DNA from 3 places in the Massilia sp. AB1 genome. Region 3 is predicted to be linked to each of the others. Evidence: predicted binding sites of a transcription regulator. Region 3 holds the regulator's gene; each other region holds the start of a gene.

The links. The regulator LexA, encoded in region 3, represses DNA repair genes until DNA is damaged. The targets are predictions, from matches to a motif close to ACTGTATNNNNATACAGT.
Region 1: a site for LexA is predicted at 1,020-1,037, ahead of J8847_RS09225 (error-prone DNA polymerase). Genes of this name have one in related genera too.
Region 2: a site for LexA is predicted at 3,474-3,491, ahead of recA (recombinase RecA). Genes of this name have one in related genera too.

The regions. Positions count from the first base shown of each region.
Region 1 covers NZ_JAGKSG010000012.1:2,986-7,595, forward strand. The annotation lists gene J8847_RS09225 (error-prone DNA polymerase) at 1-944, opposite strand, end outside; gene J8847_RS09230 (PhzF family phenazine biosynthesis protein) at 1,072-1,899, shown strand; gene J8847_RS09235 (TonB-dependent receptor) at 2,002-4,398, shown strand; gene J8847_RS09240 (hypothetical protein) at 4,460-4,610, shown strand, end outside.
Region 2 covers NZ_JAGKSG010000005.1:104,828-109,437, forward strand. The annotation lists gene sucC (ADP-forming succinate--CoA ligase subunit beta) at 1-583, opposite strand, end outside; gene J8847_RS04875 (DUF2889 domain-containing protein) at 656-1,219, opposite strand; gene recX (recombination regulator RecX) at 1,821-2,279, opposite strand; gene recA (recombinase RecA) at 2,335-3,411, opposite strand; gene J8847_RS04890 (response regulator transcription factor) at 3,615-4,331, shown strand; gene J8847_RS04895 (sensor histidine kinase) at 4,328-4,610, shown strand, end outside.
Region 3 covers NZ_JAGKSG010000004.1:75,353-79,962, reverse strand. The annotation lists gene rpsF (30S ribosomal protein S6) at 1-303, opposite strand, end outside; gene J8847_RS03970 (DUF6289 family protein) at 583-798, shown strand; gene lexA (transcriptional repressor LexA) at 968-1,600, shown strand; gene J8847_RS03960 (SEL1-like repeat protein) at 1,711-2,412, opposite strand; gene J8847_RS03955 (hypothetical protein) at 2,500-3,111, opposite strand; gene J8847_RS03950 (hypothetical protein) at 3,193-3,810, opposite strand; gene J8847_RS03945 (hypothetical protein) at 4,006-4,610, opposite strand, start outside.

The DNA.
Region 1 (4,610 bases), on a different contig from region 3:
GCGGGAATCCCTTCGCGGAAGCGCCGGTGCGCGCCGATATAGGTTTCCGCGCGCAGGTAGCTGCTGGCCGTATGGCCGGGCGGGACCACTTCGTCCGGATATTCGTAGCGCAGTTCGTCCAGCGAGAAGGTGCACAGGCGCGCGATGCGCACCGTCTCGGCCAGGGCCTCGCGCGTGTAGATATTGGCCAGGCGCAGGCGCGCGCGCAGGTGCTGCTCCGCGTTCTGCGCCAGGCCGTAGCCGCATTCGGCCACCGGCTTGCCCAGGCGCGTGGCGGTGAGCGTGTCCTGCAGTGGCTTGCGCGAGCGGACATGCATCACGACCTGGCCCAGCGCCGTGATCGGCAAGCCGTGCTGCCAGCCCACCTCCTCCACCGTGGCGCGATGGGCTTCGTCGAAGGCGCGGTGGAGGAGGGTCAATCCGAGCCAGGCGCGGCCCGGGAAGGTGGTGGCCATCCATGCGGCCTGCGCGTGCAGGCGGTCCACGTCCTGCGCCTCGTGCCCGGGATAGGCCGGCAGCAGGATCGCCAGGCAGTCGGGCATGTGCTTCAGGTGCGCGTGTTCCACGCCGGGTTCGGCCAGGTCGTCCGGCGTGAGGAAGTACTCGCCCTTGGCGGCGCGCATGCGGCCCAGGGTGATCAGTTCCGACAGGTTGCCGTAGCCGTTGCGGTTTTGCGCCAGCAGGATCAGCGACAGGGCCGGGCTGCCGTCGCGCCGCTTCAGGTGGAAGTGGGCGCCGATCACCAACGGCAGGCCGGTCTTCTTCGCTTCGCCGTGGGCGCGCACCACGCCGGCCAGCGAGCATTCGTCGGTCAGGGCCAGCGCGAAGTACCCGAGCTGCACCGCGCGCATCACCAGTTCCTCGGCGTGCGAGGCGCCCTCTAGATACGAGAAATTCGACATGCAGAACAGCTCCGCATATTGCGGCAGAACCTGCGTCTGCACTGCGGGAGAGGAAAAATCGGCGGTGGTCGGCGGCGCTGGCACGGCTGGGCTACAATCCTTAGGCAAAACAGCAATACTGTATGAATATACAGTATAACCGACCAAGGACACACAGCAAGAGAGAACGATGCGGATCCATGCCCTGCTTTGCTTCGGCGAACACCCCGGCGACGGCAACCCTGCCCTGGTGATCGAAGACGATCCGCGCGGCCAGGCCGAACGCGCGGCCTTCGCGCGCGAGCGCAACATCACCTGCGTCTGGATCGATCCCGCCGCTGAACCGGGCATCGCGGGCATCGCGGGCGTGGTCGACTACTTCTATCCCCACGCCCGCAGCCCCTTGTGCGTGCACGCGACCTTGGCGGTGGCGCAGGTGCTGTTCGCGCGCGCTCCCGAGGCGGCGATGCTGGCGGTGCGCACCGCGATGCGCGGCCAGCGCCTGGGACTGGTGCGCGAGGACGGCGGCTATTTCGTGCAAATGGAAGTGCAGGAAGCGACCCAGCCCGCACTCGACGGCGCGCAGCTGGCGCGCCTGCTGGCGGCGCCGGACCTGGTGACCGCATCGACGCCGCGCGCGACCTCGATCGGCAGCCCGAAGCTGCTGGTGGAAGTGAAGGACGCGGACAGCCTGCACGCACTCGTTCCCGACCTCGCCGCCATCACCGCCTGGAGCAGGGAGACCGGCGTGAACGGCATGTACGTGTACTGCCGGCATGCGGATGGACGCTACGAAGGGCGCAACTTCAACCACCTCGACCACGCGCTGGAAGACAGCGCCACCGGCGTCGCGGCCGGCGCGCTGACGGCGCTGCTGGAACAGGGGATCACCCTGCTGCAAGGCCGGGCGACCGGGCGCAGCTGCCTGATCCGCACCCGCTACGCCGACGGCGTGGTCCTGGTCGGCGGACGGGTCGAAGCGGCAGGCAGCGAAGCGGCTTTTCTCCATGCTGGTTGAATGATTTGAAGTTATATCATTACAACGTTGTGTTAACGATACAGAGCCATGGTGACTAAAGGGTCAATTGATTAGTATTCAATTTTCCCCCGGAGAAAATCTGTGCTCAAACTCAAACTGATTCCCCAGTCGCTCCTACTTGCCCTGTACGGCGGCGCCGCCCTTGCCTCCCTGATTCCCGCCGCCGCCTTCGCACAAAGCGCAGCGCCGGCAGCCAGCACCGAGAACGTCGCCACCGTCAGCGTGGTCGGCTCGCGCCGTGTCGGCAACGCCTCTTCCACCGACACCCCGGTGCCGGTCGACTTCATCCCCATGACCAAGGCCGCCGAACAAGGCGGCCAGTTCGACCTGGCCCAGGCGCTGACCAACATCTCGCCCTCGTTCAACTCGACCCGCCAGACCGGCGCGGACGGCGCCGACCTGATCGACTCGGCCGCCCTGCGCGGCCTGGGCTCGGACCAGACCCTGGTGCTGGTCAACGGCAAGCGCCGCCACACCGTGGCGCTGGTGAATCTGTTCGGCGCGCGCAACCGCGGCAACACGGGCACCGACATGAATGCGATCCCGCTGCTGGCGATCAAGAACGTGCAGGTGCTGCGCGACGGCGCCGCCGCGCAATACGGCTCGGACGCGATCGCGGGCGTGATCAACATCGAACTGAAGAAAAACCTGGGCTGCGAATCGGTGCTGGGCTACGGCCAGTACACCGAAGGCGACGGCGAGAACTGGCTGGCCTCGGCCTACTGCGGCGTGGCCGTGGCGGGTGGCGTGCTGGGCATCACCGGCGAATGGTATGACCGCGGCCGCTCGAACCGCTCGGAGCCGGGCAATCCGCGCATCATCGGCGACACCAAGTCCGAGAACCAGACCCTTTACCTGAACGGCGAATTCCCGACTGGTCCGGGCAAGCTGTATTTCACCGCGGGCGCGCAGAAGCGCGACGCTTCGTCGGCGGCCTGGGCGCGCGAAGGCGTGGGCTCGGACGATATTCCGCGCCGTAACTCGGCGGCCATGTACCCGACCGGCTTCGTTCCCTTCATCGACGGCAAGGTCGACGACCGCTGGGGCACCGTGGGCTACCGCTGGCAAATGGGCGAGTGGAACACCGACCTGTCGCAGACCTACGGCTACAACCGCCTGATGTACAACATCAATAACACCCTGAACGCCTCGATCGCCAACCAGGACCTGCTTGCCGGCGGTCCGGGCCGCAGCGCCTCGGCCTTCGACGCGGGCGGCTTCTCGTTCCGCCAGGCGACCACCAACCTGGACTTCAGCCGCTTCTACAACGGCGTCCTGAACGGCATGAACGTCGCCTTCGGCCTGGAGCACCGCCGCGAGAACTACAAGATCTTCGCCGGCGAGCCGGGCTCTTATATCGACGCCGACGGCCTGAACTTCGGCGGCGCACCGGGCAGCCAGGGTTTCCCGGGCTTCCAGCCGGGCGATGCGACCGACAGCGACCGCCACAGCAGCGCCGCCTACATCGACATCGAGACCGACGTCAGCGACCGCTTCAAGGTCCAGACCGCGCTGCGCCACGAGCGCTATTCGGACTTCGGTTCGACCACCACCGGCAAGCTGGCCGGCTCCTACCGCGTGACGCCGAGCGTGCTGCTGCGCGCCTCGGCCAGCACCGGCTTCCGTGCGCCGTCGCTGCAGCAGGTCCACTTCTCGTCGACCTTCACCGACTTCGTCAGCGGCGAGGCGGTGGACGTGGTGCTGGCGCCAAACGGCGGCGCGGTGGCGAATGCCGCCGGCATCCCGCAGCTCAAGGATGAGCAATCGAAGAGCTTCACCGCGGGCATCACCTGGTCGCCGACCCAGTCGACTTCGGTGACGGCCGACCTGTACCGCATCGACATCGACGACCGCATCGTGCTGACGGGCCGCTTCGACGCCGAGAACTATCCTGCGCTGGGCGCCACCCTGCAGCAGCTGGGCGTGGACCAGGCGCAGTTCTTCGTCAACTCGGTCGACACCAAGACCCAGGGCCTGGACCTGACCGTGTCGAACCGCGCCGACCTGGGCGCGGGCAAGCTGAGCACCTTCCTGGCGCTGAACTTCAGCAAGACCGAAGTCAAGAACGTGAAAGCCCCGGCCGCATTCGCGGGCTTCGAGGACGTGCTGCTGTCCGAGCGCGAGCGCCTGTTCATCGAAGAAGGCGCGCCGCGCCGCAAGGCCACCCTCGGCTTCGACTACAGCCTGAACAAGTTCGAGACCTCGCTGCGCATCATCCACTTCGGTCCGCAGACCCTGGGCACCTTCTCGGGCCCGCCGGTGCCGAACCAGAAGTATGACGCCAAGACCTCGGCCGACCTGTCCTTCACCTGGGCCTTCACCGACAAGACCAAGCTGACCGTCGGCGGCACCAACATCTTCGACGTCAAGCCGACGGCGCAGGATCCGAACGAGACCGACAACGGCTTCAAGTACGAGAGCGTGCAGTTCGGCCTGAACGGCGCTTCGGTGTTCGCCCGCCTGTCGCACAAGTTCTGAACCGGCTTCGCATGACATCCAGAGGCTCCGCTTGCGGAGCCTTTTTTATTAAGGACTGACGATGAAAAAGACCGACCTGGCAAAGAGCGATGCCAAAAAATTGATGAATCAGATGAATGCGAAGGGCGCCGCCTTTGGCGCAGCGGCCAAGGCGGCTACGCCCGACCGCCGCGAACAGCGCGAGCGCGAGCGCGCGCTGGGACTGGTGCCGT
Region 2 (4,610 bases), on a different contig from region 3:
GCGAGGCATCGGTTTCCCAGTAGGCTTTGTACAGGCCTTGCAGGTTGGCGCGCGCGTCGGCGATCGAGCCTTCCGGCACGCCGATCTTGCGGGCGACGTCGTCAGCTTGCGCATCGGTCAGGCCGACCGACGGTTCGATCACGACGTTGTGGATCTTTTCCGGGTTGCTGTGGGCGACTTCTTCGATGTCCATGCCGCCTTCCGACGAGGCCATCAGGACGACCTTCTGGGTGACGCGGTCGGTGACCAGCGAGACGTACAGTTCTTTCTTGATGTCCGCGCCTTCTTCGATCAGCAGGCGGCGCACTTTCTGGCCTTCCGGGCTGGTCTGGTGGGTCACCAGTTGCATGCCCATGATCTGGTCGGCGTATTCCTTGACCTGTTCCAGCGACTTGGCGACTTTCACGCCGCCGCCCTTGCCGCGGCCGCCAGCGTGGATCTGGGCCTTGACGACCCATACCGGGCCGCCCAGCTCTTCAGCGGCCTTGACGGCCTCTTCCACGTTCATGCACGGAATGCCGCGCGGAACGGTCACTCCGAACTTTCGGAGGATTTCTTTGCCCTGATACTCATGGATTTTCATGCTGGCTTCCCTTCTTTTCTATTACTGATTGTGTAGAAATACGGTTGGACTACAAAAATAACGACTTGAATGCTAACCCGACACGGCTTTGATCGACCAGCGTGGATAGTACTTGGCCACGGCGGGGCCGTCGCTGCGCAGGGCATGGCAACGGTCGAGCTCGAAGGGCCGTTCAGCCGAGTTGTCGTCGGCGCCGCCGCGGGTCTCGAAGACGTCGTCGGCGTAGGCCTGCAGCGCTGCGGTAGGCAGCACCTGGGCCAATTCGGTCAGGTGGGTGCAGCCGAGCACGCCGGAGAGGCGGTCTTTCAGGTGCAGCCGGAAGTGTTTCATCAGCGACAAGCCGATCAGCTTCTTGTAGGCGGGAGCGATCGTATCGCAGAAACCAGGATACGGGACGGAATCGGACGCGGCTTCGGCGTCGACGATGGTCAGGTCGCGGTCGATGGTCACGCGCAGCTTCAGGTCGTGCACCGGAACGCCGCCCGGGCGGTCGCCTGAAGCGAGCGCGATGTCACGCGTCTTGACATCGCGGATGCTGGCGTCGAGATCCCACAAGCCATCGTCGCGCGCATAGGCTTCGACGGTGATGGCGCGCGTATGCCGGAGCGAGCGCGATACGGGAGGAGACAGGGGCATAAAAACCAATGCCGTCAGAGCGGCGGTTAGTGGTGCAGCCGGTGTGCTTCATGCACGTTGCCGCGGCTTCCACGGCAACAACCGCTCATGCGGCGCTGCTTAAACCACAAAAGTTTATCACAGCATCTTGCCAGTTGCACTGCAACAGAGGGGTTTTCCACCGATGAGCACGAGGTTTCTGCCACTGTATTGCAGGGTCGGCAATGTTGCTGTGCGGCGTGAAGGAGAGGGACTCACGGCATGGACGGCGCCCTTGATAAGGAATTGACAACAGTGATGGCAGCGATAAGCACTGTTTATATTGCTGAGCAAAGCTCGGATTGCGTCGCCGGACCTAATCGACGCAAGTCAGTGGACAGATGCGGCCCCAATTGAAAAAGGTGCTTGAACGCATCGGCGGCGCAGCCGCCAACCCTACCGTCCTGTCGCGGTCCGGGAGAATGAAAAAGCGCCAGCGTGCAGCGCCATCGCCCGTTGAGGAATATGCCGAGACATATCGGGGATGGCGCTCCACGCTGGCGCCTGGGTAATGCTGTGCTTGCTACGTTGTGCTTGCTACGCTGAGCTTGCTACGCCGTGTTTGCTACGGCGCTGCCTCTGCTTACAGCTCGTCGTCGTCCGGGCTGCCTTGCATGGCGGCGCGGGCGGCGCGCTGGGAAAAGCCGCGCTGGAGCAGGAAGCGCATCTGCTTGGCGCGCTCCGCTGCATCCGTGGCGACCCGGCCAAACTTGCGCTGCCAGACTTCACGGGCACGCGCGGTTTCGCTCTCGGCCAGCTCGGCCTTGATGTCGGACAGCGCATCGCCGTCGACACCATGACTTTTCAGCTCGGCCATGACGCGGCTGTTGCCGAAACGGCTGGCCTTCCTGTTGATCAGGGATTCGGCGAAACGTTCTTGCGACAGCCAGTTGTTCTTTTCAAGGAAGTCCAGAAGAGCTTCGATGTCGTCGCCCTCCTCGGCATAACGCGCCAGTTTGCGTCCCAGTTCAAGCCGGCTGTGCTCGCGCAGTGACAGGTAGCGCATTGCGCGCGCCTTCAGGCTCAGTTGGGGTGCTGGCATGGGATGGCGGCCGGGACAAGCCGGCGATGTGCTGCCGGCCTGCCCTGCCAATCAATTACTCACCAACAGCCTGGAGCTTCGGACGGCTGTCGTCATCGCTCGAGACCGGCGGCAGCTCGCGCACGCCCAGGGCGGCACGGACCTTGTTCTCGATCTCGCGGGCCAAGGCCGGACGCTCCTTCAGGAACAGGCGGGCATTGTCCTTGCCTTGACCAATGCGTTCACCGTTGTAGCTGTACCAGGAACCCGACTTCTCGACGATCTTGTTGTCGGCGCCCAGATCCAGGATTTCGCCTTCGCGCGAGGTGCCTTCTCCGTACAGGATGTCGAAGTGGGCTTCCTTGAACGGAGGAGCGATCTTGTTCTTGACGACCTTGACCTTGGTTTCGTTACCGATCACCTCGTCGCCCGACTTGATCGAACCGGTACGGCGGATGTCCATACGCACGGATGCGTAGAACTTCAGCGCGTTACCGCCGGTCGTGGTTTCCGGGCTGCCGAACATGACGCCGATCTTCATGCGGATCTGGTTAATAAAGATCACCAGGGTGTTGGTGCGGTTGATCGAGGCGGTCAGCTTGCGCAGCGCCTGCGACATCAGTCGCGCCTGCAGGCCCGGCAGCGAGTCGCCCATGTCGCCTTCGATCTCGGCGCGCGGGGTCAGTGCCGCCACCGAGTCGATGACCACGAGGTCGACCGAACCCGAACGCACCAGGGCGTCGGTGATTTCCAGGGCCTGTTCGCCGGTATCCGGCTGGGAGATCAGCAGTTCGCCCAGGTTGATGCCCAGCTTTTGCGCGTAACCCACGTCGAGCGCGTGCTCGGCGTCAATGAAGGCGCAGGTGCCACCCAGCTTTTGCATCTGGGCGATGGTTTGCAGGGTCAGGGTCGTCTTACCCGACGATTCCGGACCGTAGATTTCAACGATACGGCCGCGCGGCAGGCCACCGACGCCGAGCGCGATGTCCAGGCCCAGCGAGCCGGTGGAAACAGTCTGCACTTCCTCGACCGGCGCATTGGTGTCCATGCGCATGACCGAGCCCTTGCCGAACTGCTTTTCGATTTGCGCCAGGGCGGCTGCCAGCGCTTTGCCTTTTTCCGAGGCGTTTACTGCGAGTTTTTTGTCGTCCATGGTGTACTTTCAATCGTGGAGTAGGCAAGGTAGGGTCAAAGCGGCCCAAATCAAGAGTCACTACTGTATAAAAATCCAGTGGTTTTGGCAAGCACAAAATGCGATGAAAAGCGCCGCTGTTGTGCAGTCAAGACTCGCATTGTTGCGACAAATCAAACACAATACGAACTTGTTGAAGGTCTAACGGTTTCCCGAGGTGCCCCATGCGAATTCTGCTCGCCGAAGATGATAGCGTACTTGCCGATGGGCTGACGCGTTCCCTGCGCCAGTCCGGCTATGCCATCGATTGCGTCAAGAACGGCCAGGATGCCGACACCGCGCTCTCCACCCAGGAGTTCGACCTGCTCATCCTGGACCTCGGCCTGCCCAAGATGTCCGGACTGGAAGTGCTGCGCCGCCTGCGCTCGCGCGCCTCGCACCTGCCGGTGCTGATCCTCACCGCCGCCGATTCGGTCGAGCAGCGCGTCGAGGGCCTGGACCTGGGTGCGGACGACTACATGGCCAAGCCCTTCGCCCTGTCCGAGCTGGAAGCGCGGGTGCGCGCCCTCACCCGGCGCGGCGCCGGCGGCGGCCCGGCCGTGGTGCGCCATGGCCCGCTGGTCTACGACCAGGTCGGCCGCAGCGCCTATATCAACGACCAGATGCTCGACCTGTCGGCGCGCGAACTCGGCCTGCTGGAAGTGCTGCTGGCCCGTTCCGGCCGCCTGGTCTCGAAGGAGCAGCTGGTCGACCACCTGTGCGAATGGGGCGAGGAAGTCTCGAACAACGCGATCGAGGTCTACGTGCACCGCCTGCGCAAGAAGATCGAGGTCGGCGGCGTGCGCATCGCCACCGTGCGCGGGCTCGGCTACTGCCTCGAGAAATTCAGCGAGGCGCCACGGGCCGCCCCAGCTGCGCCGGGCGCTTCCGACAGCAAGTGAACGAGCGCGACGCCAGCTTCGACTCCCAGCCCGGGCATGGGCTGGCCGAGCCGCTGTACGTCCCGCCCAATCCCGAGCCCGACGAGAACATCCGCCATTCGCTGTTCGGCGAGATCCTCGACTGGATGCTGGCCCCGCTGCTGCTGCTGTGGCCGATGAGCATCGCGATCACCTACCTGGTGGCCAAGTCGATCGCCAACCAGCCTTTCGACGACGCGCTGGAAGACCGGGTGACGGTGCTCAGCCAGCAGGTGCGCAGCGTGGAAGGCAGCGTCACCG
Region 3 (4,610 bases):
CGGCGACGGTGCGGTTTCAGCTTTCTTCATCTTAACGGTCAGATGACGCAGGACAGCATCATTGAATTTGAATGCGGTTTCCAGCTCGACCAGGGTCTCGTTGTCGCACTCGATGTTCATGCAGATGTAGTGAGCCTTCGGCAGCTTCTGGATCTGGTAAGCCATCTGGCGACGGCCCCAGTCTTCCACGCGATGGATGTTACCGCCGCGGCTGGTCACCGTGGTCTTGTAACGCTCGATCATCGCCGGAACTTGTTCGCTCTGGTCCGGGTGGACGATAAAAACGATTTCATAATGACGCATGCAACACTCCTTGAGGACGTTTAAACAAATGCCCACCTCGGCGTCAAGACGAGTGTGGGAAGGGAAAGCCTGCTATGGTAACACGTGCACAAGCCGCAGGCAACCGGTCGGTCCCGGATGCCTTCGCTTTTCCCACGCCCGTGCGAAAAGATGGCTGCTGCATAATATGCAAGAATGTGAATTCTCACATCATTTTTGTTTCATGTGCGGTGCTAGCATGTCCTGGCTGAACACAAGTTCAGCCTAAGAAACGACATGTCGCACACACCTGGAGACAATATGAAACTGAAGAAACTGTACGTTGCAGTATTGGCGATCACGGTATCCGCAGCGGCCTACGCCTGGCCCTCGAGCACCTGGACCCGGGTTTATTATTCGGACTCCGCCATGACCACCCAGGTCGGTTCGCAGACCTTCACTTGCCGCGGCTACATGATCACCACCGGCCAGCAGACCGCATACTTCGACTACACCGAAGAAGGCTGCGAGTGGTAAGCTGAGGCTTCGTACCCGGCGGCCAGGGCAGCCGGGCGCGCGGGAGCGGTGCGCGTGGAAAAAACCAACGCGGCCGCTCCCGCCCTAAAAATATTCCTGTTTTCCCTTGCGTCTTGCGAAATACTGTATAAAAATACAGTCTGGTCCTACAACTATCCAGCCGCACGACATGCTCAAGCTCACTGCAAGGCAAGAACAGATCCTGAACCTGATCAGGGAAGCGATCGACAACACCGGGTTCCCGCCGACCCGCGCCGAAATCGCGGCGGAACTGGGCTTCAAGTCGGCCAACGCCGCCGAGGAGCACCTGCAGGCCCTGGCGCGCAAAGGCGCGATCGAGATTTCGCCGGGCACTTCGCGCGGAATCCGCCTGGTCGGCGCCAGCGCCGAACAGATCCCCATGCCGCCGCCTGCGCTCATGATGTCCCTGCCCCTGGTCGGCCGCGTGGCCGCCGGTTCGCCCATCCTGGCCCAGGAACACGTGGAAGCCACCTACAGCGTCGACGCCGCCATGTTCTCGGCGCGGCCGGACTTCCTGCTGAAGGTCAAGGGGTGGTCGATGCGCGATGCGGGCATCTGCGACGGCGACTTCCTGGCGGTCAAGAAGATCGACAGCGCCAAGAACGGCCAGATCGTCGTGGCCCGCCTCGGTGAAGAAGTCACCGTCAAGCGCTACCGCAAGACGGGCGAGACCGTCGAGCTGCTGCCGGAGAATCCGGATTTCAAGGTGATTCGCGTGGAGCCGGGCGACGAGTTCGCGCTCGAGGGCCTGGCGGTTGGCTTGATGCGTAGCTGGCACTGATCGCGTCGGCTGCGATAACACTGCCCTGCAAACTTGGGTCCCGGCGGGGGCCGGGACCAAGTTTCCCCGAGCAGCCGGAAACTTAACTCCGGCCCCTTCAGCTCCCCACCTTATTTATTCTGCTTGATCATCGCGTTGTGCTCCGACACATACGCCTCGGTCGCCGCACGCCAGGCCGCGAAGTCCGCGAGGATCAGCTTGGAACTCACCTTCGCTTCCTCCGCCAGGTTCTCGCGCACCCGCTCCAGGTGAGCGTGCGCCGCATCGGTCTCCTGCTTGTTCATCAGCTTGGCGATATCCGCCGGGATCTTCTTCGACAGCGGCGAGGATGCGTTCAGGTTCGTGACGAACTTGTTGTAGCAGTTCTGCCAGGTCGCCACCGCGCCGCTGACGCGGTCGATTTCGTCATTCAGCTTCGACATCGCCGGAATGCGCGGCGCCGGGCAGCGGAATTCGCCCGATTTGAGTTCCGCGCCGTCGTACTCCCTGATCCAGTAATCGATCTCCGTGCGGCGCTTGACGCGCTGGTCCATCACGTCCAGCGAGGCGGCGGCGATCTTGTTGCCTTTCGCGGCCGCTTTCTTGAACAATTCCCTGGCCTTGGCTTCGTCCACCTGCCCCGCTTCGCCATACCAGTACATCTGGCCGAGCGCCTGCTGCGCTTCGACATTGCCGGCATTGGCGAGCTTGGTATAGGCCTGGAGGGCTTCGGGATAGGCTTTTTTGGCGAACAGGGCGTGGGCGTCGGCCAGCGGATCGGCGTGGGCCACGGAGCAGAACAGCAGACTTGCTACGACGAGAAAACGCTTCATGGGACGGTCGAGAGTGAGGGAATGCTGCATGGTAACGCGAATACTCCCTCAGCCTCAACCGCCCTTACAATCATTTAAGGCCGGCATTCAAGGGCGCGTCGGCGGCGGCGCCTCGGAAGAACCCATGGTCGGCTGGGTGCGCGGGTATTGCTGCCCTTCCCGCTCCTGCGCGCGGCGCGAAGCGATGGCGCGCTCCATCATGCGTGCGCGGTGGTCGGCCATCACGAATTGCTCGGTGGCGTCGCGCCAGGCCTCGAAGCGGGCGGACACCTCCGCGGAGTTCTGCTGGGCTTGCGCAGCCAGGCTCGCGTGCACACGCTCGATGTGCGCGGCGGCCTGTTGCGCCTCCGCCAGAGTCAGCAGGCCGGCGACATCGGCCGGAATCCGGCTGCCTTGCGCCACGGTCTCGTTGAGCTTGGCGACAAAGCCGTTATAGCATTGCTGCCACGCCTGGAAGGATTCGGAAACCGACTTGATCTGCGCCTTGGTCCTCGACAGCTCGGGAATCGCCGGCGCCGGGCAGTCGAAGCGCCCCGACACCAGGTCTGCTCCCCTGTAGCCGCCGGTCCAGAAAGCGATGTCGGCGGCGCGCGCTTCACGCTGTTTCGCCACCTCCTGCGCATTGCCCGCGGACTGCAGGCCGCCGGCCATCGCCAGGCCCGATACACCCAACATCAAGACGCCCATGATTCGTTTCATCATTCCTCCCTGTGGTGGTGCAAACATGCCGGCAAGCCGACGGTCACGCCCCTGGCATCCTCCAGAGGCGTGATGCAAGCCTCAACGGCGCCCCGGTCCCGGCATGGTCGCCGGCGACGGCACCGGCTGTGCGCCCGGCTGCGGGTAGCGCTGCGCTTCGCCTTCCTGCTGGCGGCGCGCCGCCATGTCGTATTCGAGCCTGCGCGCAGTGTTATCGGATTTGACGTAACGTTCCGTGGCGCCCTGCCAGGCGTCGTACTTGGCCATGACTTGCGAAGCATTCTGCTGGGCTTGCGCGATCAGGCCCTCGTGCACGCGGTCGACGTGGGCGGCGGCCTGTTGCGCTTCCTGCGGGGTCAGCAGTGCGGCGACATCGGCGGGAATGCGGCTGCCGCGCGACATGGTCTCGTTCAGGTTGGCAACGAAGCCGTTATAGCACTGCTGCCAGGCCTGGTAGGAATCGGACACAGACTTGATCTGGGACTTGGTCTTCGACATGTCCGGGATGCTGGGGGCCGGGCAGCTGAACCGGCCCGACACCAGGTCTTCGCCCTTGTAACCGCTGGTCCAGAAGGCGATGTCGGCGGCGCGGGCCTCGCGCAGCTTCGCCGCTTCCTGGCCGTTGCCCGCGGACTGCATGCCGCCTGCCATGGCGAGTCCGGATACACCTAACACCATGACACCAACGAGTCGTTTCATGATTCCTCCCATATTGTGGTGTAACAATTCTAGCCTAGCTGGTGATACAAGCAACCGATTCCCGCGCCACCCTGTCAAGATTGACAGGGTGCGCTTTCGGATTGCCGGCAGTGGGAAGCTTGCTGTCTGGCGACAGCGTTTGGAAGAGCTTGGTCACGAACAGCCGTGGCGCCGGCGCGCCACGGAGCCGATCATTCAACGCCGGGACGGCGCAGGCGCGGTGCCCATGCCGGATCCGGGCTGGGGATAGCGCTGCGCCTCGCTTTCCTGCTGCTGGCGCGCAGACATCTCGTATTCCAGCTTGCGCGCAGTGCTGTCGGATTTGACGTAACGTTCGGTGGCGCCCTGCCAGGCGTCGTACCTGGCCATGACTTGCGAGGCATTCTGCTGGGCCTGGGCGATCAGGCCCTCGTGCACGCGGTCGACGTGGGCGACAGCCTGCTGCGCCTCCTGCGGGGTCAGCAGGGCCGCGACATCCGCGGGGATGCGGCTGCCGCGCGACAAGGTCTCGTTCAGGTTGGCGACGAAACCGTTATAGCACTGCTGCCAGGCCTGGTAGGAGTCGGACACCGACTTGATCTGGGACTTGGTCTTCGACATGTCCGGGATGCTGGGCGCCGGGCAGCTGAAACGGCCCGAGACCAGGTCTTCGCCCTTGTAGCCACTGGTCCAGAACGCGATGTCGGCGGCGCGGGCCTCGCGCTGCTTCGCCGCGTCCTGCGCATTGCCGGCGGACTGCATGCCGCCTGCCATGGCCAGTCCGGAGACACCTAACACCATGACGCCTACGAATCGTTTCA